DNA from 2 places in the Alteromonas sp. CH_MED4-4 genome. Region 2 is predicted to be linked to the other one. Evidence: predicted binding sites of a transcription regulator. Region 2 holds the regulator's gene; the other holds the start of a gene.
The links. The regulator FliA, encoded in region 2, starts transcription of late flagellar genes. The targets are predictions, from matches to a motif close to CTAAAGNTNNNNNNNNNNNNGCCGATA.
Positions count from the first base shown of each region.

Region 1: the regulator FliA is predicted to act here: its motif matches at 6,385-6,411, upstream of WA381_RS09805 (DUF3530 family protein).

Region 1 is NZ_JAYMEU010000011.1:86,707-102,314, forward strand. It holds gene WA381_RS09785 (hypothetical protein) at 200-1,597, shown strand; gene WA381_RS09790 (DUF4019 domain-containing protein) at 1,599-2,390, opposite strand; gene rapA (RNA polymerase-associated protein RapA) at 2,721-5,582, shown strand; gene rluA (bifunctional tRNA pseudouridine(32) synthase/23S rRNA pseudouridine(746) synthase RluA) at 5,632-6,348, shown strand; gene WA381_RS09805 (DUF3530 family protein) at 6,499-7,386, shown strand; gene WA381_RS09810 (hypothetical protein) at 7,529-7,852, shown strand; gene WA381_RS09815 (AmpG family muropeptide MFS transporter) at 7,896-9,242, shown strand; gene WA381_RS09820 (response regulator) at 9,322-11,511, shown strand; gene WA381_RS09825 (sensor domain-containing diguanylate cyclase) at 11,506-12,495, opposite strand; gene WA381_RS09830 (response regulator) at 12,492-13,562, opposite strand; gene WA381_RS09835 (thymidylate synthase) at 13,572-14,405, opposite strand; gene lgt (prolipoprotein diacylglyceryl transferase) at 14,414-15,226, opposite strand; gene WA381_RS09845 (sulfite exporter TauE/SafE family protein) at 15,231-15,608, opposite strand, start outside.
Region 2 is NZ_JAYMEU010000002.1:204,856-220,463, reverse strand. It holds gene metH (methionine synthase) at 1-2,482, opposite strand, end outside; gene WA381_RS02490 (homocysteine S-methyltransferase family protein) at 2,492-3,559, opposite strand; gene metA (homoserine O-acetyltransferase MetA) at 3,563-4,501, opposite strand; gene WA381_RS02480 (DUF2802 domain-containing protein) at 4,613-5,047, opposite strand; gene WA381_RS02475 (chemotaxis protein CheW) at 5,107-5,598, opposite strand; gene WA381_RS02470 (chemotaxis protein CheW) at 5,616-6,422, opposite strand; gene WA381_RS02465 (ParA family protein) at 6,430-7,194, opposite strand; gene WA381_RS02460 (protein-glutamate methylesterase/protein-glutamine glutaminase) at 7,223-8,353, opposite strand; gene WA381_RS02455 (chemotaxis protein CheA) at 8,382-10,616, opposite strand; gene WA381_RS02450 (protein phosphatase CheZ) at 10,629-11,384, opposite strand; gene cheY (chemotaxis response regulator CheY) at 11,419-11,802, opposite strand; gene WA381_RS02440 (RNA polymerase sigma factor FliA) at 11,839-12,570, opposite strand; gene WA381_RS02435 (MinD/ParA family protein) at 12,567-13,433, opposite strand; gene flhF (flagellar biosynthesis protein FlhF) at 13,439-14,848, opposite strand; gene flhA (flagellar biosynthesis protein FlhA) at 14,878-15,608, opposite strand, start outside.

The sequences.
Region 1 (15,608 bases), on a different contig from region 2:
AGAAACTGGCATACTTGGTTCGTAACAAATGCTCACACTTTAACTACAGTTAGCGCAGTTTTAGCTGCGTTTTTGATACCCAAATAGGCTAAGGTGTATTTGTTGAAGCGGTGAATTAAACACGGGTGCTAACCCAATGCCACAACACCTCAATAAAGTGGATGCGTTTAAATTAATAACACTCAGGGAAAGATCAGCTATGAATTGGCTTAACATCACAAAAATAAAAACGGCCATAAGCATGACGTTATCGCTACTAGCGTACTTTAACGCCGAAATTGCATGGGCGAATAGCCAAGCGCACAATGATTCTTCCCCTGCTAACATTCTAATCAAGGTTGAGAAAAGCACGACTGACACGTCTGAAAAATGGGTAGCCACCTACACATTGACTACGCCAGCCAAAACGCTGGCTTTTGTTAGAAACCCAGATACATCAAGAACAACACGTTGGTTCGCGCAAGACAACGACATAGAAATCGTCTTTGATAACGTCAAACACCAAGAACTTGTACGTTCGAAGTCAGGCAGGTCCCTCTCTACCGTGTCATTTTTACTGACGCCCACCTATAAACACTTGGGTAAAGATTACGCACCATTTTCTCCTTTTTCTGATGGTGGAAATGCCTTTCACTCTGGGCGACTGTTTGCTTGTGCTAATACCTGTACTGAAGAAGATAATAAATGGCACCTGACACTCAATGTTCCCAGTGATGAACACATAGTGTTGAATGGCAAAGTAATGAAAAGCAGCGTGTCGTGGACAGATAACAATGATGGAATAGTCGTGTATGTGGGTAAGCAACAGCCAATTATTACCGATGATGTGGTTGCCCTAATTGATCCCGGGCTTCCTGAAAGCATTAAAGCTTCGCTAGAAGAAGATATACCCAACATGATGGCGTTTTTCTCCCATTCTCTTAATCCGCTTAAGGGCGAAAAGCCCATGTTATTTGCCTCTTACGCAAACGTAGACGATCACTCTACACAAGGTGGAACACTACCTAACCAGATATTTATGCATTGGAACAGACAAGACTTAAATGAGCAGGCGAATAACAGCAGCTTTGTTAACCAAACACTTTGGTTCTTTGCTCACGAAGTCGCCCATTTATATCAGCCTGGCAGTACCGAAGGTGTATCAGAGAACGAGGATCAGTCTTGGCTGCACGAGGGCAACGCCGACTACTTTGCGGCCATCGCCATGAACTTCCTCTACGAAGACGCCAATAGCTACGTTGAAAGCCGAATGACCCGCGCTTTCGAGAGCTGTACTGAAGGGCTGGCGCAGACTACGCTGGCTCGTGCTTATAAAAACGGGCACTTCAATCTTTATTATTCATGCGGGATGATAATGCACCGCGCCATCGATAGCGTGGTGCAACAAAAAACGTTAGGTGAGGAGTCGCTGTTCACTGTATGGAAGCGACTTCAAAAAGCAGTGAATAGTGGCATGCCGCCTGGCACAGCGACGTTCTTAACCTTGTTAGAGCCCTACAATGCACCTGAACTTATCAAAGCCATCAACAATGCAACGAGCGATGATGCTTTCAAAGCCATTCAAGGAATTGAAACTTTGTACCAGTTACCTGAGTAGGCTACTTAATGAAGTAGCCTATTGCTTTATATTCGCCATCAACTTCCACCATAGAAAGGGTCTCTACTTTCATTGTGGTCTGGGAATCAAAGTCAGTGGTGAACGACAAAATAAGGTAGTTTCCTTTAGGCAATCCCGGCAGTGAAGTTGGCGCTTGTGCTAACGCGATTTCCCTCGACTTGGCTGCCCCCAATGGCTCCCTGACTAGCTGCATCGCCTCGGTCCATTTAGCTATTGAAATACCGCTTCTAAAAATAGCCCCACTCTCTTTCCAGCTTTGTTCATATTCACCGCTGTCGATAAGTTCCAGCCAACTTGTTGCATCTTCAAGGACTTCGCTACTAACATTAACTGGCTTGCCAGCTTCAATTACTTGGTTGCTACCATTGTTCGCATTGACCGTTTGCGCATAATAAATAGCAGCAAACAAACTGATGGCGAGCGCCAGCGTGATCCAAAGAACATGTTGGGGATTCAACGACGTTGGCCGGTCACCCTGCAGCTTAATTGAATGATGAGCTGCGGCATTCTCGCCCGCAGTAGAAGTTTGCGAGGTTGGCTGCCCTTTAGCATGACTTGTAGTGGCGTGGGTTTCACCCATTAAAAGCGCATCGGGCGTCGTTTCGAAAACTGAAGCAAGAGCGCCTATTGAATCGTGTGAAGCAGATTGTGTTTTCTCAATTCGCTGAATAGTACGCAAACTCAATCCAGACACATCTGCCAGATGCTGCTGACTCCATGCCCTAGCATTGCGAAGTTGTATAAGCTTTTGACTGTCTACTTTCATATCCATCTCGCGCTTCCTCCTGTTAGCTGCGATTCACATACGTTAAGAACGTAACGCGGTTAACAGTAAGAAATATCCATGGTCAGTGATACGACAGTTTTACGCCAACCCTGTGACAAAGCAAGCCTGATAGGCACGTCAACGTTCTTATTCTTTTGCTACCAGCATTCTCGGTGTGAAGCAAAGAAGGCCTACTAGTGCTAATCGTCTTGTTAACGCAGAAGCATAGGTACTCAATCCCCCCACCTGCAACCCCAAATCAAATGAGCTAGTATTAATGACTTATCACAACGCAATGCGTACAATACCGCCCCCCGAAAAACAGGTTGGTGATTTATGAGTTCAGATAGTCAATTTTCAGTTGGTCAGCGTTGGTTAAGCAACACAGAAATAGAGCTGGGGTTAGGTGTCGTTATTGGTAGCGACTTCCGTTCTGTCGAAGTGTTGTATCCAGCAACAGGCGAAGCGCGAAAGTATACTAAGCAAGATGCGCCGCTTACGCGACTAATTTTTGAAATTGGCGAAACGGTCAAAAGCCAAGACGGCTGGGAAATGACCATTACTGAAAAAGAAGAAAGCCAAGGCCTTTTCATCTATCACGGGCTTCGCGAAGACACCAAAGCGCAAGCGCGATTACCTGAAACCATGCTAGACAGCCACATTCGCTTGAACCAACCTGAAAAGCGCCTGTTCAGTCAGCAATTAGACAACCCTAAATGGTTCGATTTGCGCGAGCGTGCTTTAGATCATCAATATGATTACTTACGTTCAAACACCATTGGTCTTGCAGGTGCGCGCATATCGCTTATTCCGCACCAACTCCACATTGCGTCAGAGGTAGGCGGCAGACACGCACCTCGCGTATTACTTGCCGATGAAGTAGGTCTTGGTAAAACCATTGAAGCCGCGTTGATTATTCACCAGCAGCTTAAAACAGGCCGTGCAGAGCGCGTGCTTATTTTAGTTCCAGACTCGCTCATGCACCAATGGTTAGTTGAAATGCTTCGCCGCGTTAACCTTCCTTTTGCCATTTACGATGAAAGTCGCTGCGAAGCCATAGAAAAGAGCGAAGGCTTAGAAGATGACGATCCGTCTGACGCGAGCGCTGTGAATCCATTTGAAAACGACCAGCTGGTACTTTGCAGTATCGACTTCCTAAGCAAGAGCGAAAAACGCCAGCAGCAAATTCAAGCTGCAGGATGGGATTTAATGGTTGTCGATGAAGCCCATCACCTTGCGTGGTCAAGTGAGGCTCCCTCTGCCGAATACCTTTGTGTGGAAGCGTTGGCAAACCAAACACCTGGTGTATTACTGCTTACCGCAACGCCTGATCAACTTGGTCACGAAAGCCACTTTGCCCGCTTGCGCCTGCTCGACCCGGCTCGCTTCCATAGCTACGATGCATTCTTAGATGAAGAATCGAAATACAGCCAACTGGCCGATGCAGTAGCGCCATTACTTTCAGACGCCGAGCCTAACGACAAACAACGCAGCAAACTCGCAGAATTCGCGCCTGACGTAATGGAACATGCGGGTGATTTAAGTGCGCCGGAAAATCGCCATGCGCTGCTGCACCAACTTATCGATTGTCACGGCACAGGTCGTATGCTGTTTAGAAACCGCCGCGCCAATATCGAAGGCTTTCCGATGCGTAAATTAAGCGCTTACGAACTGGCTTTGCCTGAGGTTTATTCAGATGCCGTGAGCGGCGGCGACTTAACCTATTCACTGTATCCTGAACGTATGGCAAGCGTGGTTAACAGCTGGACCAAGCAAGACCCGCGCGTTGAATGGCTGCTTGATTTCATGCAAAGCGTTAAGCCAGAAAAGATTCTGCTTATTTGCGCAAGCGCCCGCACAGCGCAAGAGTTAGGTGAGGTTATTCGCACGCAAACCGGTATTCGCCACAGTGTATTCCACGAAGGCATGAGCATTGTGGAGCGCGACAAGGCGGCCCATTATTTTGCTGATGAGGAAGACGGCGCACAAGTTCTACTGTGTAGTGAAATTGGTAGCGAAGGTCGTAACTTCCAGTTCGCTCATCATTTGGTGCTGTTCGATTTGCCTATCACGCCAGATCTGCTTGAACAACGTATTGGTCGTCTTGACCGTATTGGCCAAACCCAAACCGTACAAATTCACGTGCCGTATTTAGCGAAAACCGCGCAGCACGTATTACTAGATTGGTATCACGAAGGGCTGAATGCCTTTGAAAAGACCTGCCCCACGGGCTCTGGTGTATTCGACGACGTTAAGCCTCTGCTTATTGGTGCGTGCTTACACCCTGACGATATGAGCGCGCGTGACGAGCTAGTGAACATGAGTGTTACGCTTAATAGCCAGCTCGTGGCGCAGCTTGAAGCCGGTCGCGATCGCCTTCTTGAGCTTAATGCCTCGGGTGAAGGCCGCGTAGAACAACTGCTTGAAGACATTATTACCCTTGATAGCGAACAAGATTTGTCGCGCTTTATGGGTCGCGTTTTCGATGCTATCGGTGTTCAGCAGGATGAAAAAGGCAATGACTGCTTTATTCTTATGCCAACCGAGTCGATGGTGAGCCAGCTTCCGGGCCTTGACCCAGAAGGCATGACGGTTACTTACAAGCGCCGTGTAGCCACCACGCTAGAAAACGTACAGTTTTTAAGTTGGGATCATCCACTTGTGCATACCGCCATGGACGTAGTACTCACCGACGTACACGGAAAGAGCAGCATGGGCTTCATTGCCGAGCCGTCTTTGCCAAAAGGCGCTTATTGGGTTGAGGCGTTGTTTGTGCTGCAGGCGCAAGCGCCTAAAGCGCTTCAGTTGGGCCGCTTCTTACCTCAAACGCCCGTGCAAGTGTGTTTAGATGCGCAAGGAAACCCGTCTGAATTGAGCTTCGACGTTAAGCGTAAAATTGGACGTAAGATCTCGGCTCAGCTTCTAAAAGCCTTGCAACAGCCGCTTGAGCTTGCCATTGAAAAGGCGCGTAAGCTTGCCCATCAGCAAGCTAACCAAAAGCAACACGACGCACTTAACAGCATGCACAGCACGCTTAACGAAGAAATACAGCGCTTGCGCGATCTTCAAAAGCGTAACCCAGCAGTACGTGACAGCGAAATTGAGTTTATTGAAACGCAAATGAACGCCCTTGATAAAGTTATTCAGGATGCAGATGTTCAGCTGGACGCCATTCGTATTGTGGTAAATAACCCGTAACCTCGAAAGGTTAAACATTCAAAAGCGACTGTGAAGTAACGAGTACATAATGGCGAACCCAAGTTTTGTTTATAACCCACCGATGACACCTTATCTTGATATTTTGTATCAAGATGAGGACATGGTGGTTGCGCATAAACCTAGCGGGCTATTGAGCGTTCCGGGCAAAGCATTGGAGCACCGCGACTCGCTAATTAGCCGGGTTAACCGAGTGTATCCCACCGCCACAGTAGTGCATCGCTTAGACATGGCGACTTCGGGTATTTTGGTGCTGGCGCTTAATAAAGACAGCCATCGCCATATCTCGAAACAGTTTGAATTACGTCAAACTAAAAAGCGCTACTTCGCTCGGGTTCATGGACATGTAGAACAAGACAGCGGAGAGGTTAACCTTCCCCTTATTTGCGACTGGCCAAACAGGCCAAAGCAAATGGTAGACTTCGAGCGCGGTAAAAAAGCCGTAACGCACTTTGACGTCATTGAGCGCACACTGGATGAAAAAGAGCGACCCTATTCTCTCGTTGCCCTTTATCCCATTACCGGTCGCTCTCACCAACTGCGAGTACATATGCTTGCTTTGGGTCACCCTATTTTGGGAGATAGACTCTATGCCCATGAAGAAGCGTTATCCATGGCGCCTCGTTTACAGCTTCATGCTGAAAGCTTGAGTCTTTCGCACCCGACACTTGGGCATTGGCTGCACTTTAATGTCGCCATCCCTTTTAGTCCATTTTGCCCAAAGCCGCTTTCAGAAAGTATTGAGTAGCGTTTTAACGCTACTCAACTTTATCAATAGACTCCATTTTAGTTTTAACGCACACTGCCGATAACCTTCGTATAACGCTTGATGCACGAATTAATTTGATGCTGTCCAAGCTGAATAGATCCAGATTAAGGTAAAGGCAAACCACATTTTATGAAAAGGCCCGCTCTCCTTTTAACATTTGCTGTTATTGTTTCGCTATTGCCTATGACAGCTCACTGTGACTTTTTCACAGATGTTAGTCACGCCTATCTACCTGGAGAAGTGAAACCTTTGATGATTGGAGAAGTGGAATCCCCAATTATTGAAATTGAAGCGCAAACACCGTTACCTTTGGGTGTGGCTATCATACTCACTGAGCCTTTTCCCTCTAGCCTTACTCTCGCGCAGGGAAATAGCCTTGCCAACATGCTTGCTGAAAAAGGCTGGAATGTAGTGATAAGTCCGTTTAATTTGCCGGTCAATGTCACTTCCCAGCAGAACCTACCTGCTGAATTTACAAACACCGACATGTCAGACTCTGAAACTACGTCTATGTCAGCCCCAAATATCCACCCCAGAAGTAATCAACTTACGCAGTATCTCAATTTTGAATCAGCAACTTCAGCGCTGAGTTTACAACTCAATGCATTGAATAATTATCTACAAGACAATTCGGGCTACCGTATGGTCATTGCACAAGGCATGCTGGCCACAACTTACTTGTCCGTCGTAGAGCAACAGCCTCAACTTCATCCAGACACTTTCGTAGCCATTTCACCTTTTTGGCCAGAAGAATCAACGAATACATTAGTTATAGATAATATAGCACAGTCCAGCTTTCCAATATTGGATCTGTCACTAAGTGGATTTAACGATTGGGCGAACAGCACCACGCAAAAGCGAAAGACTAGCGCAAAAAACGCACTAAAAATGCACTATCGGCAAATAATTATCCCCAGCAATTTGTTAGCCTTTAGTATAAAGGAATTTCAGAAACCCCCTCATATTCAAATAGTTGCAAATAGTACTATTGGTTGGACTCGCCACCTAGGCTGGTAATTCCATAATTTACCGATTACGCTAAATTAGTATCCAAAACAATTACCTAAATTTAATGGTGTAAATAGCAAGCCTCTGTCCTAAGCAGTAACATTGTTATGAACTATAATACTTTTAGCAAACATAGACGGTTGAGTTACTTGTGAGTGTTCAAGATTTCGTAGATAACAAAGCAAAGCAGCTGTGTTTCTATTTGAGAGCATTTTGGCAAGGAGAGCTTCCTATCGAGGAAATCGAGCTATTCTTTTGGGATAGTATGGAAGAATGGGGGCAAATTGATTACACCTTAACGCAGCCCTATACTCAAAAAGAACGGGTTTTTTGGCATTTACTTCACCAAGTGCATTATTGGAATGAAGACAAGCTAATTAACGACCAGTTTCTTGTAGATGAACTAAATAACTGCGTGAATTTCCTTGAAGGTTTGGGTCATTGCCCACTCGACTGCGTCGGCATTCGTCCATAGAAAAACTTTCACTTCAACGCGTTATTGCTTCTCACTGTGGTTCATGGCTCAATATGCTTTTGTATTCTTGCCTAAGGCCGCAGTTTTGCTCAACGCTTTAAAAACGTTTAACGACAAACGATACCTCAGTATATTTCTTTTCGGCATTTCCAGTGGCTTCCCTTGGATCATGATTGGTTCAGTGCTATCTGCTTGGCTCAAAGATGAAGGTTTGTCTCGCTCGGCCATCGGCTTATTCGGCATTATTTTCGCGACATACTCTTTTAATTTTCTCTGGTCTCCGCTTGTCGACAAAATCAAGCCCCCACTATTAGGTCAACGACGAGGTTGGATTTTCGCTATGCAAGGCTCTGTAGTTTTGCTGTGTTTAGTGATGTCTCAACTCACTGCAGACCAAGATTTGTTTTACGTTGCATTAATCGGTTTGCTTATTGCTATTGCCTCAGCCACGCAAGATATCGCCATCGATGGTTTTCGCATTGACTGTATTGCCCAAGACGACAAAGACGGCATGTCAGCTGCGTCTTCAGTAGCCACCGCTGGCTGGTGGACAGGTTATGGCGGGCTTGGTGCTATCCCGTTCTTCTTGGCTGACATGACATCTTGGACTTGGCCAAACATTTATCTTTTACTCGGTGCTCTCATGGCTTTATTAATGTGCGCCACGTGTTTAGCGAACGAGCCACAAATTGACCGCGAAGCCTTACTTGAAAAGATAACAGCCAAAGATACAAAGCAGTCTCCCGTTTTTCACTGGATACAAACTACTCTTGTCACGCCATTCGCCGAATTTTTCAATCGAAACGGCGTTAAATTAGCGGCGTCGTTTTTACTGTTCATCTTTCTATTTAAAATCGGTGAAGCCTTTCTAGGCCGCATGAGTATCGTGTTTTATAAAGAAATTGGCTTTTCTAATAGCGATATCGCTACTTACTCAAAATTGCTCAACTGGTGGGTAACCATTGTGTTTTCACTGTTAGGTGGGTTGGTTAACATTCGCTACGGTATTTACCGCGGATTAATGATTGCGGGTGTGGCCATGGCCGCGTCTAACTTACTATTTGCACTGATCGCGCAAACAGGCCCTTCCACATCTCTTTTAGCCATAACCGTTATTGTCGATGGCTTTACAGGGGCTTGGAGCACCGTTGCTATGGTCGCGTTTATCTCACTATTGTGTAATCGGGCGTTTAGTGCAACCCAATACGCACTCATGGCCTCCCTGAGTGTTGCGGGCAGAACCTTGGTCGCTTCTAGCAGCGGCTTTGTTGTAGATAGTCTTGAAGGCAATTGGAGCCTGTTCTTTATTCTCACAGCAGTCATGGTAATTCCCAGCCTTTGCTTTTTGTATTCAATTAGGCACCACATAAAGCGCGTTGAGTCACCGTAATTTTTTTCTACTTCCTTGCAAGTTAGCGTTAGTTGCCTACATTTAAGGTAGGTATCTCTACCGCATATTACTTGCAAGGATGAACGTGAGCTCAAACCAGGCTGGCCAGTCGCAGCGCAAATCATCAATTTCGCGGACATTCACTTTTTCAAAAGTGAGTGTTACAGCACTGTTGATCGCTATGGTTGTTATTGCGGTTTTAATCGCGCTGATGAGCAAGCAACAAGCACTCATAACAGCCTTAAAGCAGCAGAGTTATTTAGAGGACAATATTCTTGCCACTGAGTCTAGTATCAATCAATTTACGTTTCGGATGGAGAACAGCGCGTTTTCTGGACCCGCGAATTACACTATTTTAAAGCGCGAGCTACAGGTCACCGTTCAAGGTATATCTGAATACCTTCGCAGTAATGCAGGCCAAGCAATCTCGCCCACAGTCTTATCCGAAAGAGATTTTGCAATAGCAAAAGAAGGATTGAATAGCGCGTCTGCACGGCAGGTCGCGCAAACCACACTAGATTTACTTCATACTCTTATTGAGTTGCCGATAGCCGACGCAACTCAACGTATTCAACAGCAATTTAGCCTGCTGCCTATGCTCAATGCCATGCAGGCGGAAGAAAACGCGTTGTTACTGCGTATTCAGGCGTTGCGCAATAAGATGCTTCTCACTACTATTTTGGGCGCAGTCGTCATTGTACTTTGGTATTTTATTGCATGGCTTTTTTACAAAAGTAACGCAAACAAGTCGCCTAAAAAGTTTGGTAAATCGAAGTTGAGACTTGCCATGGTGGATGACGATAGAGATTTGCAAAACAAAGAGTTTTTGCAGCTGATTAGCCATGAATTCAGAGCGCCAATAAGTGCAATTATCAGTGCTCTTGAACTTATTCCTAACATGGAAGAACAGCGTACCAGACTAATTCAGCAGGCTGAACAATCCAGCTATCGACTTCTTAATCTTACCAACAACCTTACTGATGTATTAACCAATAACACTGAAGACGACCTGCACTTTTCAGATGTCGACCTAATCAGCTTGCTCGACGAATGTATCTCGCCGTTTTCTGTGCGCGTAAAAGACAAAAAAATCGAATTTAATATGCACTGTAGTCACAGTGTGCCCCATTACGCTGAAACGGATCCTGTCGCCCTTTCTAAAGTGGTAGTTAACATTCTTGATAACGCCGTTAAATTTACATCTAATGGACTTATCGACGTCACCGTTACAACCTTGGTGAAAAACCAAGGGATTTTTCTCGTTATTATAATTAGTGATACTGGAATAGGAATTGATGAGGCGACGCAAAAGCGCATGTTTGAACGCTTCTATCGCGGCGAACATTCAACTGGCCAACGCTTCCCGGGTGCAGGGATTGGCTTGTCTGTAGCTAAACGCAGCGTTGATAAGCTGGGCGGTGCACTACAGGTAACCAGTACAGTTGGAGTTGGTACAGAGTTTAAAATTTTACTGCCTCTGAAACCTATTGAAGACCTTCCCGCTACCAATTCAGCGCCGTCTAATGCGACCTTCGCCGTGGTTGACGATTTAGAGATATCTAGGCTGCATTTACAATCAATTATTACCAAAGAGGGCTTTAGCGCACGCACGTTTTCATCTGGTGCGAACTTGCTCAATCTGCACGAAGAAATACTCCAGTTTTCAGGCATTATTGCAGATTTGTATATGCCGGGCATGAATGGTCTTGAACTAGTGAGGACGCTTAAGGCGATTTTTGGTGAACGGGTACCGCCCGTTATTGTGTTATCAGCAACACCAGATATTGCCAACATTATTGCAAACAGTGAACTACCCATCTATCAAAGTTTTGTTAAACCCATCGATAGAAACCGCTTTGTAGATGCGCTCCATCACCTTACAGCAAGTAACGCAAGAGTTGTTGACACAACGAAAAAGGCCAATGTGTTGCTGGTAGAAGACGAGCCCATTAATGCAGAAATGGTGGAGTATATGCTTCAATGTATGGGCCACGAAGTTACTGTGAGTTACACCGGTGACGACGCTATTATTAGAGTGAGTGAAAATGCGTTTGACTGTGTGCTGTTGGATATCAACTTACCAGATATGAATGGTTTGGAAGTCGCTAAAATAATGAAAGAAGGTCACCCTGACCTTCCAATCATCGCACTTACGGCCAATGCCCACAGAAGCGATAAAGAAGCGTCGCTGCAGGCAGGTATTCGATACCACTTAGTGAAGCCTGTCACCTTTCAAGAGCTCAAAAACACCCTACGCCTAGCACTATAACGCGCCAGGCGCTGCATAAATGCGATATTGATTTCGGCCGTTTTCTTTTGCTTCATAAAGCGCCTGATCGGCACACTCAAGCCATGCCATCGCTCCTTTAAAGTCAGGAGAGAATTGTGCAAGGCCTAAACTAACAGTGAAACTTATTGACTCACCTTCGTGTTCTACCACTAAACGCTGTGCTAATTGTCGGATACGTTCGGCCACTATCTTGGCATCTTCAACCGAAGAGTCATTCAGAATAATGGCAAATTCCTCGCCGCCGTAGCGCCCTGCAAGGTCGGTTTCCCGCACACAGCGCTTAATCAGCGCTGCTAACATCTTAATCACCTTATCCCCAGCCTGATGACCATAAGTATCGTTAATGCGTTTGAAATGATCGATATCGAGCATAAGCGCAGTACTTGGCTTTTCTCTACGCACACAAAGTTTGTGCATCTCATCAAAGCGTTCCTGCCAGTAGCGACGATTATATAGCCCAGTTAGACCGTCCACGCGGCTCGCAGTTTTCAGCTCTTCGTTAAGATGCTCCATTCCACGCTTACCGAGCGCCTGCTCAGTGACATCGTAAACAAGCATACAAAACCGCTCTACATTGCCGCGCTTATCAACAATAGGGAACATGGTCACATTTTGGTACATGAACTCTGCAGCGCTGGTTACAGGGCGATTACAACCAAACTTAAACAAGAAAGGGCGCTGCTCCCAAATAATAAACACCGGGCTCTTCAAATTGAACACAGGGTCAACTTTGGTTCTCAGCCATTTTTCTTCTATTTCCGGGAAATGAGAAAAAAGACTGTCTCCAATGATTGCTTCCGCTTTCTTTGCACCATGGTTTTCAAGAAACTTGTTCCACACTTGAACGTTGAAGTTGCGGTCTAGCACTGCAATGCCCACTTCAATGGAATCGAGAAGCTCTGCGGGTACTTGAGAAGAATTAACTAAAGCACCGGTGGAAAGTGCGTCTGTAGATGCATTCATAGACTTTCCTTGTCTTGTGTCACAGCGTCATCATCGAGCAGCCGAGAATAGATATGGTTCATGGCATCACCAGGAAATAGCAACAGCAGGTCAAAGGAAATATCTCTGGCCTTAATGGCATAACCTATTTCGATAGCCATTAGCTTGCCCCAACGCTGCACGTTATCACTTAAAAGCGTTGATAGTCCTTGGTGCTGCCCCAGTAACACCGGATGCGTGTGGCTAAAGGCGACATTTAACTGCTCTGACAAACCGTTTAAACAGGCCCCGATAAGAATATTGGAAACATCCATTAGTGCTTCTAGCGCTAGTTTGTCGGAGGAAGCCGACGGCGGATACTTTAATAGTTCAACGATGTTTTGAGAGTTTGTGTCGTTAAAAATAACCAGCGCTTCGCCGCTTATACCTTCACTAATAAAGCCTTTTGAAACTGCCGACACGCTGTCGTTACGATTAATTTCCGCAACCGCCATAGACAGTTCGTTGCTTTCAATTAAGTTGACGTTTGGGATAGGCAAATCAATAAATTCACCTAGCAGTTGAGCAAGATTCTCACCCGCACGCCCCATGGCAATATTGACCATTTCACGGCATGCGTCTAATTGATCTTCTTTACTCATCTGGCGCTTGGCTAAAACGGCATTTGAGTCGCTATCGTCTTGCGCTTTTTGTAAGCTCGCGCCTGAAGAATGCGTCTCGCCACTGTAAATCCCGTAAGAGGCTAGGATGTGGCTGAGTTTTTCGTTATCAATTGGCTTTCTTATGAAATCCAGGGCACCAAGAGCGAGCATTTTTTCTCGCGCTTGCGCTTGTACATCACCGGAAACGACAACTACCAAGCAAGGAAGATCCTGTTGGCGAATGGCTTCCATGGTTTGATAACCGTCCATTACCGGCATGTTTAAGTCGAGAAACACCACATCGCCTTTGCCTTCGCGAACAAGCGCGAGGGCTTGCTCACCATTCTCGGCAAACGAAATATCCACGTCCCACCCATCAGGTAAACTGCGCGCCATCTGGCGCCTTGCGAAACCTGAGTCGTCGCATATTAATATAGGAGTACTCATGGTAACTCCTTATATGGCAACAGGGGCTTTAATATGTGGGTGTGACTGGTAATTTTTAAGCGTAAAGTCGTCGAAGGAAAACCCGAAGATATCTTTCACCTCAGGATTAATTTCCATAGTTGGGCGCTCGAAAGGCTCACGACTTAGCTGCAACTCTACCTGTTCAAGATGGTTTGAATACAGATGCGCATCGCCTAGCGTATGAATAAAATCGCCGGGCTCTAAATCACACACTTGCGCCATCATCATGGTCAGTAAAGCATAACTTGCAATATTGAAAGGAACGCCCAAGAAAATATCGCCGCTTCGCTGGTAAAGCTGGCAGCTAAGCTTACCGTCTAATACATAAAATTGGAAAAGTGTATGGCAAGGTGGCAGTGCTTGCTTGCCCATCGCTGCATTTTCTTTAGGAGAATAATTGGTATCAGGGAGCACTGCAGGGTTCCAGCCGCTAACGATAAGTCGACGAGAATCTGGATTGTTTTTGATTTGCTCAACCACTTCGGCAATCTGGTCTACCGAAGTGCCATCACCGCGATCCCAACTGCGCCACTGGTGTCCATAAACCGGACCAAGCTCGCCTTCTTCGGTAGCCCACTCGTCCCAAATACTCACACCGTGCTCTTTCAAATAAGCGATGTTTGTCTCGCCTTTAAGAAACCAAAGTAGTTCGTGAATAATGGATTTAAGGTGACACTTCTTTGTTGTCACCAAGGGGAAACCTTCCTGTAGATTAAAACGCATCTGATAGCCGAATACACTTAACGTACCTGTACCAGTTCGATCTTCCTTTTTCACACCCGTATCACGTACATGGCGCATTAGAGCGAGATATTCTTTCATCGTTATTCTTATATTTTTTGCTGTTCAACATGGTCTTTTCCGCGCATGTAAGCACGGACTATTAATCCTATTCCTAAAGCTATCATAGGTAAACAAAGAAGTTGCCCTTGGCTTAGTCCCATTTGATATAAGCCAATATGTGCGTCGGGTTCTCTGAAGTATTCAACGATAAATCGGAAGGTGCCGTAACCAAGTAAGAACAAGCCGCTGACCGCCCCTACTGGACGCTTTTTGGCAGAAAATAGCCATAGGATAATAAAGAGTAGTACGCCTTCAAGCGCAAATTCGTACAATTGGGACGGGTGCCGAGGAACATGACCCGCGTTGGGGAAAATGACCGCCCAAGGCACATCGGTGCTACGCCCCCAAAGTTCAGCGTTTAAGAAGTTTCCTATGCGTCCTGCACCTAAGCCAATGGGTACTAACGGGGCAACAAAGTCCCCTAGTCGAAGGAAGGTCGTGTTCATACACTTGGCGCGCCAGAATAAGGCTGTTAGCACCCCTAAAAGCCCGCCGTGGAAGGACATTCCACCAGCCCAAATTTTGAATAAGTACAAGGGATCGTCGAGAAACATACCAAACTGGTAGAAAAGCACATAGCCTATTCGACCGCCTAATATTACGCCAACGAAGCTCCAGAAAAGCAGGTCGCTTAACTGCTCACGGCTCCAGTTGGTTTGTGAAAGACGCTTTTGTGCCAATAGGTAAGCGGCGATAAAGCCCACCAAATACATAAGGCCGTACCAGCGGACACTTAACGGACCGACACTGAAGATAACGGGGTCGATACTGGGAAATACCAGATAACTGCTCTGTTCCATTACTTTATTCAATTCCTAAAATCATTCTAATGCTCACCAACACGAGTAAGCACGCCAACATCGCTTTTAATACACGAACATTTACTCGCTGCCCAAGCTTTGCACCTATGTTTGCTGTAAACATAGAGGTGGCAACAATACCAGCTGTTGCAGGTAAATACACATAACCTAAACTATGTTCTGGTACATCTATCGCATTGTAACCGGCCACGATAAAACTCGTGGTACCAAAAACGGCAATAATGAGTCCGCAAAAGGCTGCACAGCCAATTGCCGCCCGTACATTAACACGAAACCATACCAGCGCAGGTACCAATAATGCACCGCCACCAATCCCCATAAGTGCACTTAGTAAGCCAGCTCCACCACCAACAGTCGCAAG
Region 2 (15,608 bases):
ATACTGACGCCCCCGGCCACATGGCGTAACTTTCCGTAAGCTTCATACCTGTATGCTGCTCTGCTGACAACAAATCCCAAATAAGCTGCTTTTCAGTATGCTCGGGACACGCGGCGTAGCCTGGTGCCGGTCGAATGCCTTGGTATTTTTCGCGAATAAGTTCTTCGTTACTTAGTGATTCGTCAGCGGCGTAACCCCAGTAATGCTTACGCACTTGCTCGTGCAGATATTCCGCAAACGCTTCGGCAAGCCTGTCTGCCACCGCTTTAACCATAATGCCGTTATAGTCATCGCCAGTCTGAATATAGCTATCAGCAAGCTCGTCTTCACCTATACCGCCGGTGACGGCAAAAGCGCCCACATAATCATTTATGCCACTCGACTTTTCAGCTACAAAGTCTGCTAAACAATAATTAGCGAATTTGTCTTTTAGGGTTTGCTGACGCAAGTGATGGGCAACACCTTGAATCTGGTTTCTCGACTCATCGGTATAAATTTCGACATCGTCATTAACGCGGTTGGCAGGAAACAAGCCGATAACGCCTTTCGCCTGAAGGCTGTTCTCTTCGGTAATTTTATCCAGCATGGCGTTGGCGTCGTTAAACAATGACTGTGCCTGCTCTCCCACCACCTCATCTTCAAGTATACGTGGGTACTTGCCTGCCAAAGACCAGGTTAAGAAAAATGGCGTCCAATCAATGTAGTTGCGCAGCGTAGCCAAATCGGCGGTTACCGGTGTTACACCCAGGTTCGCAGGCTTTACTGGTAAAGTCGTAAAATCTGGCTTAAAAGCGTTTTCTCTGGCTTGAGCTAATGTCACCGGCTTGCTGCGCGGCTTTTTACGGGCGTGCTGTTCACGTACCGTATCGTATTCTTTTGCCAATTCCTGCGCGTAAATCTCGCGGGACGTTTTGTTTAGAAGGCGCTGACATACGCCTACTGCTCTACTAGCATTTGGAACATAGGCTACAGGCGCATGGTAGTTTTGTTCAATTTTTACCGCAGTGTGCGCTTTAGACGTAGTGGCCCCGCCAATAAGCAGCGGGATATCAAAGCCCTGACGCTCCATTTCTTTGGCAACGTGAACCATTTCATCTAGTGAAGGTGTAATAAGGCCCGACAGGCCTATCATATCAACGTTTTCATCTTTAGCGGTTTGTAAGATTGTCGCCGCTGGCACCATTACGCCAAGATCAATCACTTCAAAGTTATTACACTGAAGTACCACGCCAACAATATTTTTACCGATATCGTGAACATCGCCCTTTACCGTGGCTAATAGAATTTTGCCGTTACTTTTAGCGTCGTCTGACTTTTCTTCTTCAATGTATGGCTGTAAATGGGCTACCGCCTTTTTCATTACACGGGCCGACTTTACCACCTGAGGAAGGAACATCTTACCTTCACCGAATAAATCCCCTACCACGTTCATGCCATCCATTAATGGCCCTTCGATAACGTGTAACGGACGCTCAGCTTGCTGACGCGCTTCTTCGGTGTCATCAATGATGTAGTCGGTGATCCCTTTAACTAGGGCGTGCTCTAAACGCTTATTAACCTCTTGCTCGCGCCAGGATAAATCTTCTTTTGCGGCAGCCTTTCCATCGCCTTGATAGTTCGGTGCAATATCGAGTAAGCGTTCAGTGGCATCACTTCTGCGGTTTAAAATCACGTCTTCAACCGCATCTCGAAGTTCAGCCGGTATTTCGTCATATACCTCTAGCTGACCTGCATTCACAATAGCCATATCCATACCCGCTCGAATAGCGTGATATAGGAATACCGAGTGCATAGCTTCACGAACCGGATTGTTACCTCTGAACGAGAATGAAATATTAGAAAGACCGCCGGAAATATGAGAGTACGGGCAGGTTTTACGTATCTCACGGGTAGCTTCAATAAAATCAACCGCGTAGTTATCGTGCTCTTCAATACCCGTCGCTACTGCGAAAATGTTAGGGTCAAAAATAATATCTTCAGGTGGAAAGCCGACTTCTTCTGTCAGCAGCTTGTAGCTACGCTGACAAATTTCTACTTTTCGAGCCTGCGTGTCAGCCTGACCAGTTTCGTCAAACGCCATCACTACGGTTGCTGCACCATAGCGTTTTATTAGCTTGGCTTGGTTTAAGAAGAGCGCTTCCCCTTCTTTTAAGCTGATAGAGTTAACAATCGCTTTGCCCTGCACGCACTTAAGCCCTGCTTCGATAACATCCCATTTAGACGAGTCAATCATAATGGGAACTCGGCTAATATCAGGCTCAGAGGCGATGAGGTTCAAAAAGGTGATCATGGCCTGCTTAGAATCAAGCATGGCCTCATCCATATTGATATCGATGATCTGCGCGCCGTTCTCTACCTGCTGTCTTGCGACATCAAGTGCGGTTTCATAATCGCCTTCAAGAATAAGTCGTTTAAAGCGAGCGGAGCCTGTTACGTTGGTGCGCTCACCGATATTAATAAATGTGGAAAATTCTGCGCTCATAATGCCCTCCTAGTGTACAAACGGCTCTAGGCCTGACAAACGCATTTTGGGTTCAAACTGTGGCACTTTTCTTGGCGCAATTCCATTGACCGCGTTAGCAATTTCGCGAATGTGTTCTGGCGTACTGCCGCAGCAGCCACCTACGATATTCACTAGCCCTGACTGCGCCCATTCTTTGATGTGCTCGGCCATTTCAGGGCCTTCCATGTCGTATTCACCAAACTCGTTGGGTAAACCAGCATTAGGGTGCGCTGAAATTAAGCACTCACTAACAGTAGCAACTTCATCTACGTATTGGCGCAGTAAGTCTGGCCCAAGAGCACAGTTTAAGCCGAATGAGAATGGGCTGATGTGTCGCATGGAATAATAAAACGCTTCCGCGGTTTGACCAGACAGCGTGCGCCCTGAGGCATCGGTAATCGTGCCAGACACCATAACGGGCAGCGATATACCTAGCTTTTCAAAAACCGACTCTACCGCATAGGCTGCCGCTTTCGCATTAAGTGTATCGAAGATGGTTTCCAGCATGATTAAATCTGCACCGCCTTCAATGAGCGCTTCGGTAGACTCGCTATACGCTTCCACGAGTTCGTCAAAAGTAACATTGCGTTTGCCCGGGTCGTTAACGTCAGGCGAAATTGAAGCAGTGCGGTTTGTTGGCCCAAGTACGCCCGCCACGAAACGGGGTTTGTCGGGTGTCTTTGCTGTGAACTCATCGGCAGCTTTACGCGCCAATTTAGCTGCAGCTAAATTAATATCACGGGATTGAGCCTGCATATCGTAATCGGCCATAGCGATAGTCGTAGCATTAAACGTATTCGTTTCAATAATGTCCGCGCCAGCTTCAAAGTAATCACAGTGAATTTGATAGATGATATCGGGCTGGGTAAGAACCAACAAATCGTTGTTACCCTTAACATCGCAGTGCCAGTCGGCAAACTGTGTTCCGCGATAATCTTCTTCTTCTAACTTATGGCGCTGGATCATGGTGCCCATGGCACCATCTAATATAAGGATGCGCTCTTTAGCGGCTTCTGTAAGCGTTGCTTGCGCGCTAGAATTTGGTCTTTGGCTCACGTGCTACCTCTTTGGCTGTGACTTTTCAGCAAGCTGACTTAAATCGTAAGGCGTGGTCTGATAGACATAATAATTCAGCCAGTTTGTAAACAATAGGCTGCCGTGTGAGCGCCACTGTACAATAGGAGACTTGGCTGGATCATCCCCTTCAAAATAGTTTTTTGGAATTACTGGCGTTTGTCCCGCGGCAATATCTCGAAAATACTCGTCTTTAAGTGTATCTGGATCGTATTCCGGGTGACCCGTTACAAATACCATGCGCTTATCTTCTGACGCCACAATATAGGCGCCTACATCGTCAGACTCTGCAACAACACTAAGTCCATCGACGCTGTTATACAACGAGGTGTTAATATGTCCATAACGGGAATGTGGTGCGTAAAAAGAAGGATCAAAGCCTCTTAATAGCTCATTGTTCGGGTCATTCACTTTATGTTTAAAGACACCTGAAAACTTTTCGTCTCTAAGCTCTCGTGTAATGCCGTAAAAGTGATACATGGCGGCGTGAGCAGCCCAACATAAGTAAAGGGTCGAGTTCACGTGACGCTGCGCCCACTCCAATATGGTGGTCATGGTTTCCCAGTACTTTACTTCCTCATAATCGATAAGCGCGAGAGGCGCACCGGTGACAATGAGGCCATCGTATTTCTTATTCGCTACCGCTGAAAAGTCGTGATAGAAAGCATCCATGTGCGATTGGGGGGTATTCTTCGGCGCTTGATTATCAATTCGAATTAAATCCACGTTTATTTGCAGTGGCGTGTTCGATAACAGGCGGAGTAACTGTACCTCTGTTTCTATCTTGTTCGGCATTAAATTAAGAATACCGACTTCAAGAGGACGAATATCCTGATTGGCAGCCCTGTCCATGTCCATGGTAAAAATATTTTCACCTAGTAGTACATTCTGCGCGGGTAACTGCTCAGGAATACGAATTGGCATAGAGGGCTCCAGTGATAAATTACAATATCTGTATTGTGTCTATAACTGGCGATATGTCAACATCTTTACGTCTAGACGTCTAAACGTTTTTTTCTCTGGTGTTCAAAAATACTAATTATTTTGTTTATGCACCATTACCAACATCTCAGCTTCGGCACGAGGAATGTCGCAGGCTTCAATAATTTCATCAATGCTAGCGCCTTGCTTGACTAAGTCCGCCGCACGCTGATATAGGCGTAGGGAAGGATCTTGAAGCTTGAGTTCTCGAAGCTGGTTTTCAATATCAGTTTGCTTTTCGTCTAACTCTTGAAGGTGTCGAGTGATCACCAAGGTGCGTGCTTGCGCCTCAGTTTGTTGATTATTTGCATTTTTAGCAAGGGCTTCAGTGCGGGCAATAGCCTCTGCGTTAGCATGTTCGCTTTCGCTTAATGCAGAACGCAACTGCTTAATGTGTGAATACAGCACACCCATCGCGGCGATGAGTATAACTACAAGAATACACAGTATGAGTTCTAATAAGGTAGGTGCAGCAAGCTGCCAATCCATGGACATAACCCTTGGGGAAATGTAGGCAGTATTATAATCAATACCGCCTATTCATTTATTTAGATGTTGCTAAGCTCATCCCACTCTTCGTCGCTTAACAATTTATTAAGATCTACAAGAATAAGCAGTTCGCCGTCGCGGTTACTTACACCTTGGATAAACTTAGCACTTTCTTCAGTACCTACGTTAGGGGCACTGTCAATCTCTGAAGATTTCAAGTAAACCACCTCAGCGACACTATCCACCAGAATACCAACCACCTGCTCGTCAGACTCAATAATAACGATACGGGTATTGTCAGTAATTTCTGTTGGCGGTAATCCGAAACGAGCACGTGTATCAATAACCGTTACTACGTTACCACGCAGATTGATAATACCAAGTACATAGTCAGGTGCACCGGGTACAGGGGCTATTTCGGTATAACGCAAGACCTCTTGAACTTGCATCACGTTGATACCGTAAGTTTCTTCACCTAAGCGATACGTTACCCATTGAAGGACTTCGTCGTTGCTGTCGGTGGCGTTATTATTTATTCTTTCGTCGCTCATGAACCTGGCTCCCAATACTATGGCGTCTGGTCGTTACTGCCTAAGCCTTTGTTAAGCATAGATATTAATTCTTCAACGTCAATTAACGCGCACATTTTTTCTTTAACCATCCCTGCTAACCAGGGACGCTTACCTGTGGACTCGCGCCATTTAACATCATCGGTAGTCAAATTGACCGTATTGACTAGCTTTTCACTAGCCAGACCCCACGCACTTTCCCCTAACATTATAAGATATCGGTAGTTAAGCGATTGTGCGAGGTTTTCGTCATATTTTTCTGGCATTACCCATTTTGCAGAGTCAACAACACTTAGTTTAGACTCTCTGTGCAACATTACACCCATAAACCAATCAGGTTTTCCAAATAAAGGGCCAATCTTCTCAATTTGGTGGATCCCACCTAGCGACGTCAAAGGCACCGCAAGTGTTAACCCTGCAACCTCAAAGAATAGCGCCTGAAAGCGAAAACCGAGAGTATCCTTTAGTGGAACTTTTGTTTTTTCAGCGCGGTTTAACGCAGCTTCTTGTTCATTTTCTACTAAAGTTTCTGCGTGAGACTGTTGCTGTTCATCTTCAATTGTCTCTGCTTTTTGCGTTTCAATTAACGATGTAACCTTTTCCGCTATCGCTTCTTGTTCATTCGATTGCGGCTCACTTTCATTGGCGGTAGAAGCAAGCGCCGTTTCAGCCATCTGCTGAGAAGCCTGTTCGAGCAATTTTGCCGTGCGCGCAGTCACATCTTCCGGTGCTTCTGGCTCTTTGAGGAGACTATCAAGGTATGCCTCCATCACTTCTTCACGGGCAAAAGGCGATTGCTTGCTCATGTTCTCGTTATTTCTCCAATACCGCTAATAGTTTCTCGTACGCAGACACACCACGTGTTTTGGGGTACGCTGCGGAAATGGGAAGCTGTACTAAACTTGCATCCCTGAAGTGCGTGTCGACGGGAATAACCCCTTCCCACACGCGCTCACCATAGTCATTCATTAAGCGCTTTCGCGATGCAAGCGCCGCGTTAGTGCGCTTATCAAACATAGTTGGAATAATCACAGTATCAAAGGATTTGTCCAACGAACGTCCCATGATTTCCATGGTACGAATCATTCTGTCTAGCCCTTTAAGCGCCAGATATTCCGTTTGGGTAGGCACGATAACCTTGTCACACGCTGCAAGAGCGTTAACCATCAGCACCCCAAGCACTGGAGGGCAATCGATGATAGCAACATCGAATTCCCCTGCGATTTTTGCCAACGCTTTTTTTAGGACTAGGCCCATACCTTGTTCGCTACCCATCGTTCTATCTAAGGTCGCGAGCGCCATTGTTGCAGGAAGCACATATAAGTTGTCTAACTTTGTCGGGCACAGACAATCCATAACATTATCGGCCGTTATGTCATTAGACTTAATAAAAATATCGTAAACTGAATGACTCGACGCTTCTGCATCGATACCGAAGTAATAACTCAGCGATGCATGTGGATCAGTATCAATCATGAGCACTCGCTTGCCTTGCTGTGCAAGCAAGCCGCCAAGGCTCACCGTAGTGGTAGTCTTTCCTACACCACCTTTCTGATTCGCTACTGTCCACACTTTCATATTTGCTGTTCCATTACTGTTCAAACTGCTATCGCATTTCGGTTTGAACGCAACTGCTCATATCATCAATATTTATATTTTTACTGGATATATTGGCAACGGCGACAGCTTGAGGCATACCATACACAACACAGGAATCTTGGTCTTGAGCCCAAATCGTTGCGCCTTTTTCCTTGAGCATTTGGCATCCTTCTCTGCCGTCAGCCCCCATACCCGTTAATATAATTCCTAATACATCCCCACCATAAGCTTTAGCCAGAGAACTGAAAGTGAGATCAACACTGGGCTTATAATTCACCTTGTCACTCGCATTTGCGTCAACAATGGCAATGCGTTTATTCGCACCTATGGTTTCTAGCAACATTTGCTTCCCACCGGGAGCAAGATACGCATGACCTGGTTTTAGAATGTCACCGTGCTCGGCTTCTTTTACTCTAATCTTACAGTTTGTGTCTAAACGCTGTGCAAATGCCGTAGTAAATGTTCCAGGCATGTGTTGTACAAGCAAAATGGGGTAAGGAAACTCTGCAGGTAAAGGAGACAGCACTTTTTGAAGCGCCACAGGCCCGCCTGTAGAAGCCCCAATTGCCAAACACTTGTAGTGCTTTCCCGTCGCTCTTACAGACGAAACGGTTGGTTGTTTGGCTGCGTCTTTATGCCCTGATAGCAACCCTGATGTTTTAAAGAACGCCTGCTTTGGCGCATTATCAGGAAGCTTTCTTGCCTCTGTAGAGCGAAACGACGGACGCTTAAGACCAATACCACGACGCGCGATTAAGCGTACTTTTGTACACAACAAGCGCGATGCGTCTTTTCTGTCCTGCGCGATATCTTCAAATTTCTTAGGTAAGAAATCGAGCGCGCCCGCTTCTAACGCATCTAATGTCGCTTGCGCACCATGATGCGTAAGCGAAGAAAACATAAGAATAGGTGTAGGCCGTTTGTCCATTATGGCCTTTACAGCTGAAATGCCGTCCATGACAGGCATTTCAACATCCATCGTTATCACATCCGGCTTAAGCGCTTCTGCTTTTTCAAGTGCATCGCGCCCATTTCTCGCTTCCCCAACAACTTCAAGTTCCCTATCGCCATCGAGTATTTCTTTTACTCGACGACGATAAAAAGTCGAGTCGTCCACGACAAGGACTTTAAAGACCATGGATTATTATTCCTGTTAATTCATCGCCTTACTTGATGGGTTTACGCGCATACCGTTTTAGCAGGCTCGGAATATCTAAAATTAGTGCAATTCCACCGTCTGATGTAATCGTGGCTCCCGCCATACCAGGCGTGCCTTGCAATAATGCATCAAGAGGTTTAATAACCACTTCTTCTTGGCCTATTAGCGCGTCTACTACGAATCCTACTTGTTGTGTACCAATTTGCACTACAACAACGTGTCCCTTTTCTCTATCGATGTTTTTGGGACCTCGAATCAACCATTCACCAAGGAAGAACAACGGAATTGCTTTTGAACGAACTATCATTGTTAGCTGGCCATCGACCGTGTTGGTCTTTTTGATGTCCATATTTATTATTTCGTTCACCGCACCTAATGGTAACGCAAAGGTTTGTTTTCCTACAACAATCATTAGCGTCGGAAGAATGGCTAGCGTTAGCGGAACTTTGATATCCAGTCGCGTGCCTTTTCCTAGCTGTGAATCAATGTTCACGGTGCCGTTAAGTTGGTTAATTTTGGTCTTAACCACGTCCATGCCCACACCGCGACCAGAAATATCACTAATTTCTGTTTTGGTTGAGAACCCTGGCGCGAATATCAAGTTAAACGCTTCAACATCCGACATACGTGCAGCTGCGTCTGCGTCTAGTACACCGCGACTAATAGCAATTTCTTTAAGCTTTTCAGGATCCATTCCTTTACCATCATCTTCGATGGTTAGAAGAATATGATCGCCTTCTTGAGATGCCGATAGCTGAACCGTACCCATGCGCGGCTTACCCGCTGCAGCACGGTCATCAGGCATTTCAATACCATGGTCGACGGAGTTTCTCACCAAATGCACAAGTGGATCGGCCAGTGCTTCAACCAGGTTTTTGTCTAAATCAGTTTCCTCACCCACAAGCTCAAGGGTTATTTCTTTTTTCAAGCTTCTAGCGAGGTCTCGAACAACGCGAGGGAAACGACCAAACACCTTCTTGATAGGTTGCATGCGGGTTTTCATTACCGCACCTTGCAAGTCGCCCGTTACCACATCTAAGTTGGCAATGGCTTTGGACATGCTTTCGTCGTTACTGTTGATACCCAAGCTTATTAGCCTGTTTCTCACTAGTACGAGTTCACCCACCATGTTCATAATTTGGTCAAGGCGCTTGGTATCTACACGTACTGTAGTCTCAGCAGGGGGCGCAGCTGGTGCCGCCTTCTTCTCATCTTTTTTAGGCGCTGCTTTTGGTGCAGCAGGCGCGCTTGCTTTAGCTGGCGCTGCGGCGCTAGGAGCAGGCGTCGCTTTTGGCGCAGCTGGCGCTGCTTGTTTCGCTTTTTGAACCGCTTCTGTTGCTGCCTTATCTACAGGAGGCTCTGGCGCCTTTGAAACGGCTCCCTGCTTGGTAGGCCCTTGCCCTGAGCCATGTAGTTGGTCAAGCAGTGCTTCAAATTCGTCATCGGTGATTTCTTCATCACCAGCTGCACTCGGCGTAACTGGTGCTGGAGCTGGTGTATTTGCCTTTGGCGCAGCTTCTTCACCACCAAACTTGCCTTTGCCATGTAAATCATCGAGCAGCGCTTCAAATTCTTCGTCGGTGATATCGTCGTTATCACTAGCGGCAGCAGGTGCAGCAGCCTTTGCAGGTTCGCTTTTAGCCGCTGAGGACTGTCCTGGTGCCCCAGAGCCATGAAGCTCATCAAGCAGCGCTTCAAACTCATCTTCAGTGATTTCGTCAATACCGCCGCTATCACCAGAACTTGGGGCCTGTGCAGTAGGCTCTTCAACAACTAATTCTGGCTCTTCAATCGCGGGTTCAGGTTCTGACGCCGGCGCGCTTTGTTCACCAAAAATATTCTCATCTGGAGATTCCGGGCGACTTAGTTTGTGTAACAAGTCTACTAGGTGTGCATCTGCTGGCTCTAATGGATCCCGAGCTTTCACTCGTTCAAACATTTCAACCACCACATCTGTGGCTTGCAGAATAATATCCATCAGTTCAGGGGTTAGTGTTCGTTGACCGTTACGCATTACGTCAAAGACGTTTTCCGCACCGTGACAAATTTCTACTAACTCGGTAAGAGACAGGAACCCTGCTCCCCCTTTAACTGTGTGATAACCACGGAAAATTGCATTCAGCAAATCCGCATCTTCAGGATTGTTCTCAAGATCAACGAGCTGTTCTTGTAATTGTTCAAGTATCTCTCCAGCCTCAACTAGAAAGTCCTGTAATATATCCTCGTCAACATCAAACGACATGCGCCCGCTCCCCTAAAAACCTAAGCTAGACAGAAGATCATCTACATCATCTTGGCCTGACACGACGTCGTCGCGCTTATCGGCATCAATGATAGGGCCTTCTGCCTCTACACCATCAACCTTATCGGCCTTAACGCTAGATGGTTTAGTTTGTTCTGCACCGTCGCGTTCACCAAACATGGTAAGCATGTTAACTAAGCTGTCTTCCACTTCTTTAACCAAGTCGATAACGCGGCGAATAACCTGACCAGTTAAGTCTTGATAACCTTGAGCCATCAATACTTCTGTAAGTAACTGTGTAAGTTTAGCTGACTGTGCCGAACCTTCTTCCAACAATTCGTCTAAGTCTGCGCATAAAGCCTTGAATTCACCCAACTCTATTTGGCGATTCATCAGCTTCTTCCACTCAGGCATAACCTTTTCGATGCGCGCCGACAGCATTTCAGCTATAGGCATGCTCGCTTCAACGGCATCCATTGTAGTATTAGCAGCTTTTTCAGTTTCTTCAATTACGTAGGTTAGGCGGGATTGTGCATCGGGAATATCATCGGTCGCGAGATTTTTAATGCGGTCGTCTATTTGGAAATTATTCAGCGCGTCATGGAGCTGACGCGTCAGTTTCCCTACTTCGGCAAATAACTCAACGTTTTCTTTCATTGAGGCCGCTTCTAATAGGGCATTGGCTGAAGCGTTGTCACCCTCTTCAAGGTAGGTGACAAGCTGTTTTGCTTCTTCCAACGAAATTGGAACGTTTACATTCGTTGACATCCAGTAAACCTCATTTCTCTGGTGAGCGTCTGGATCAACCTAAACGTTCGAATATTTTATCTAATTTTTCTTTAAGTGTTGCTGCAGTGAACGGCTTAACAACGTAGCCATTAACACCTGCTTGCGCGGCGGCAACAATTTGCTCTTTCTTCGCTTCAGCAGTAACCATAAGTACTGGTAGGTGCTTGAGCTTGTCATCGGCTCTAATCGCGCGAAGCAAGTCAATACCCTGCATTCCAGGCATGTTCCAATCGGTAACTACGAAATCGAAATCACCTTGCTGCAACATAGGCAATGCAGTACTTCCGTCATCCGCTTCCTGGATGTTGGAAAAACCCAAATCTTTAAGTAGGTTTTTGATGATACGTCTCATGGTAGAAAAATCATCGACCACGAGAATTTTCATGCTTTTGTCCAAAATAGCCTCCAGTGAGGGGTTAATTGTTATTAATTTCTATTCTTCGTCAGCTTGCCACGACTTCATTCGTGATTTGAGTTTTAACATGGCCTGACTGTGAATTTGACTGACTCTCGATTCACTTACATCAAGAACCTCACCAATTTCTCTTAGGTTCAGCTCTTCATCATAATACAGCGAAAGTACAATCGCTTCTCTTTCAGGTAATGTCGTAATTGCATGGGCAAGCGCTTTTTGGAAAGCGCCTTGCATCAAATCTTCCAGTGGTGCGTCGCTACCTCGATTTTGCTCTGTCGAAATAACATCTTCTGACACACCTAAATCTTCAATACCTACCAGCTTTCCGGCATTTACTTCATTAAGCATTTGGTGATAGTCCTGCAAGCTTACATTAAGCTTATCAGCAATATCAGAATCTCTAGCATCGCGGCCTGTTTCGCTTTCTACTTGCGAAATTGCTTCAGTGATCGCTCGGCCATTTCGGTGGACTGAACGCGGTGTCCAATCCCCTTTGCGAATTTCATCTAGCATAGCACCGCGAATGCGAATACCGGCAAACGTTTCAAAGCTGGCTCCTTTTGAACCATCAAAGTTTCGTGCGGCTTCTAATAATCCAATCATGCCTGATTGAATTAAATCGTCTACGAGAACACTAGCCGGCAATCGCGCTATCAAGTGATGCGCTATACGCTTAACCAATGGCGCATGTCTTTCGACTAACTGCGCTTTATCGGTTTGTTGTTGATAAGCGGCTGCCTTGCTGTTCAACGCTGACTTCCTACGGCTTTTTCTGCAACTAACTGTTCAATAAAGAACTCTAAATGGCCACCTGGCTGCGCTGGAATAGGCCATGTTAAGGCTTTACTCGCCAACTGTGTTATTGCAACGGCTGCCGGTGAACCTGGGTAAGCATCGACAATGGCTGTTTGTTTACGCACTGCTTTACGAATGTTCTCGTCAAACGGTACTGTCGCCACTAATTCTAGTGCAACATCTAAAAAACGCCCTGTCACTTTGCTTAATTTACTAAATAGCTCTTGGCCTTCTCGCACGTCGCGCACCATATTAGCCACAACTTTGAAGCGGAAAACACCGTGCTCTCTATTCAGAATTTTTATCAATGCATACGCATCTGTCAATGAAGTAGGCTCGTCACACACAACGACCATGATGTCTTGTGAGGCTTTTGAAAAGCTCAACACCATGTCTGAAATACCTGCCGCTGTATCAACGATTAGCACGTCAATTTGCGAGCGAAGCTCACTAAAGGCACGAATTAGGCCAGCGTGTTGCGTTGGCGACAATTCTGCCATCGACTGCGTGCCTGATGTGGCAGGGGCAATCTTTATTCCGTGCGGACCGGTCACTAATACTTCATCAAGTGTACATTCGCCGGAAAGCACGTGGGATAAGTTTTTCTCAACACGCAAACCTAACATAACGTCTACGTTAGCAAGACCGAGGTCCGCATCGAGAACCATTACACGTTTACCTTGCTTCGCCATGGCGATAGCGGTGTTCAATGTAATGTTTGTTTTACCTACGCCACCTTTGCCACCGGTGACGGCGATTACTTTGATTAACCGTGATTGCTTCATTTTTCTTAAGCTACTCGCTTGGTCGTCAATCATACTGCTTATGCTGTTTTAATTGCGTTGTTACCACTAGTATGATTCAAACCGTACTTTTTATAAAGCTTTGCAGCAGCGGAAACCAAAGATTTCGCTTCTGCAATCTTAATGTCTTCAGGTACTTTTTGACCATCGGTGACATAACTAACCGGTAATTGGAATTCAACCGCTGCACTAAGCACCTCTCCTAAAGAGTAGCACTCATCTAACTTTGTGAAAATACAGCCACTTAGTTCAATATCATCATACGCTTGAATGATTCTCTGCAAAGCAGGATATTGCGTATTTGCTTGCGCTACCAAATATTTTTTAACATTTGGCATTTGTCCGTTATCAAACTGCTTAATTTGTTTAATTAATCGACTGTCTCTTTGACTAAATCCAGCCGTATCAATCAATACTAGTCGCTTATGACGAAGTTGGAATAATAAATCCGCAAGTTCTTCACTAGTCTGCGCTTTTCTCACCGTGCAGCCAATAATCTTTCCGTATGTCGCTAGCTGCTCATAGGCGGCAATTCTATACGTATCGATGGTAATCATCGCAACCGACTCTGAACCGTATTTCTGCGCATAGCGGGCAGCAAGTTTCGCAACGGTAGTTGTTTTACCAGTACCTGTTGGTCCTACTAATGCAACAGCACCTTGTGCGCTAAGTATATCGTTTCCTGTCACATTTATGCGATTAGCCAATAGGTTAAGAAGATATACCCATGCATCTCGTTCGTTGTAATGTGACGGCGTATAGCTAATAAGCTGTTTCGCTAACGCGTTGCTTAACCCCATATCGGTTAAACGGGTGATTAGATATTGATGAACAGGTTTTTGACGTTTGTTCTTAGCTTCCATCAAGTCGGCCACTTGATATTGCAATACATCGCGAAGAGACGCTAGCTCTTCCTTGATTTGCGCAAGCTCCGCTGACTGCGTCACAGCGGTATCATCCATACTCGACGCTTGATGCTCTGGGAAAGCGTTCTGACGAACTGGTTCATGAGAAGACTGCTGGGCTTCTACGTCGTCAATAAAGGCTTCTGAGAAGTCTAAGTGCGAAGCAATTTCATTGGCGTGCTTAGCATTTGCTGTCATTGGTTGGTTAGGTTGCGCGGGACTCGCTACGCCATTATTTCCACCGTGCTGCTTTTCTAGCAGTGCTTTAAGGCTATCAGGACCGTCGTCACCAATGATTTCGCTCAAGCTAGGCACTGCCTTTTGGCCAGGTGTTTTTGCAGCGGCTTGTGGAGACGCTTTCGGCGTAAACAACTTCGCTTCAGGTTCTTTGTCGTAGGCTGCGACAAGCTCAATACCGTCAGCGACTTTGCGATTTGACATGATCACAGCGTCACTGCCCAATTCAGCTTTAACTTGGCTTAACGCCTCACGCATATCTTTGCCGAAGAAACGTCTAATTTTCATTGCAACCTCTCCAATCACCCAGTGTCAGATTATTGACCGACCGAACTGACTATTTTTATTTGTTTGTCGTCAGGCACTTCTTGGTAAGACAGAACATGAAGCCCAACAACCGAATATTTTAAGAAGCGAGACAGAACGGGTCGTAGCATGCCTGAGGTAAGGAGTACTGCAGGCTCTCCTTCTAACTCTTGCTGCTGACTGGCTTGCTGCAATGATTTTTGCAGCTTGTCTGCCAGACCTGGTTCTATGCCAGCGCCATCTTCGCCACCTGCTTGAAGTGACTGGTGCAACATCTGTTCCAACTCTGGCGCCAAGGTTATGACAGGTATCTCTTTTGCACCTTGCGTAATTTCTTGGACGATTAAACGTTTAAGGGCAATACGCACTGCGGACACTAAAACATCGGGGTCTTGGCTGCGCGTGCCGTACTCACTGAGTGTTTGCACGATTGTACGCATATCGCGAATAGGCACGCCTTCAAACAATAAGGTTTGCAGTACTTTCACGACGGTGCTTAGCGGAAGAATGTCTGGTACTAATCCTTCAACCAATTTCGGATGCTGCTTGGCAAGCATATCAAGAAGTTGTTGCGCTTCCTCGTGCCCTAATAATTGATATGCATTGTTAGAGAGTAATTGGCTTAAATGGGTCGCTACAACGGTCGCAGCGTCTACTACTGTGTACCCAAGGGTTTGTGCATGCTCCCGTTTATTGGGCTTAATCCATACTGCGTCTAAGCCGAAAGCGGGGTCTTTAGTGG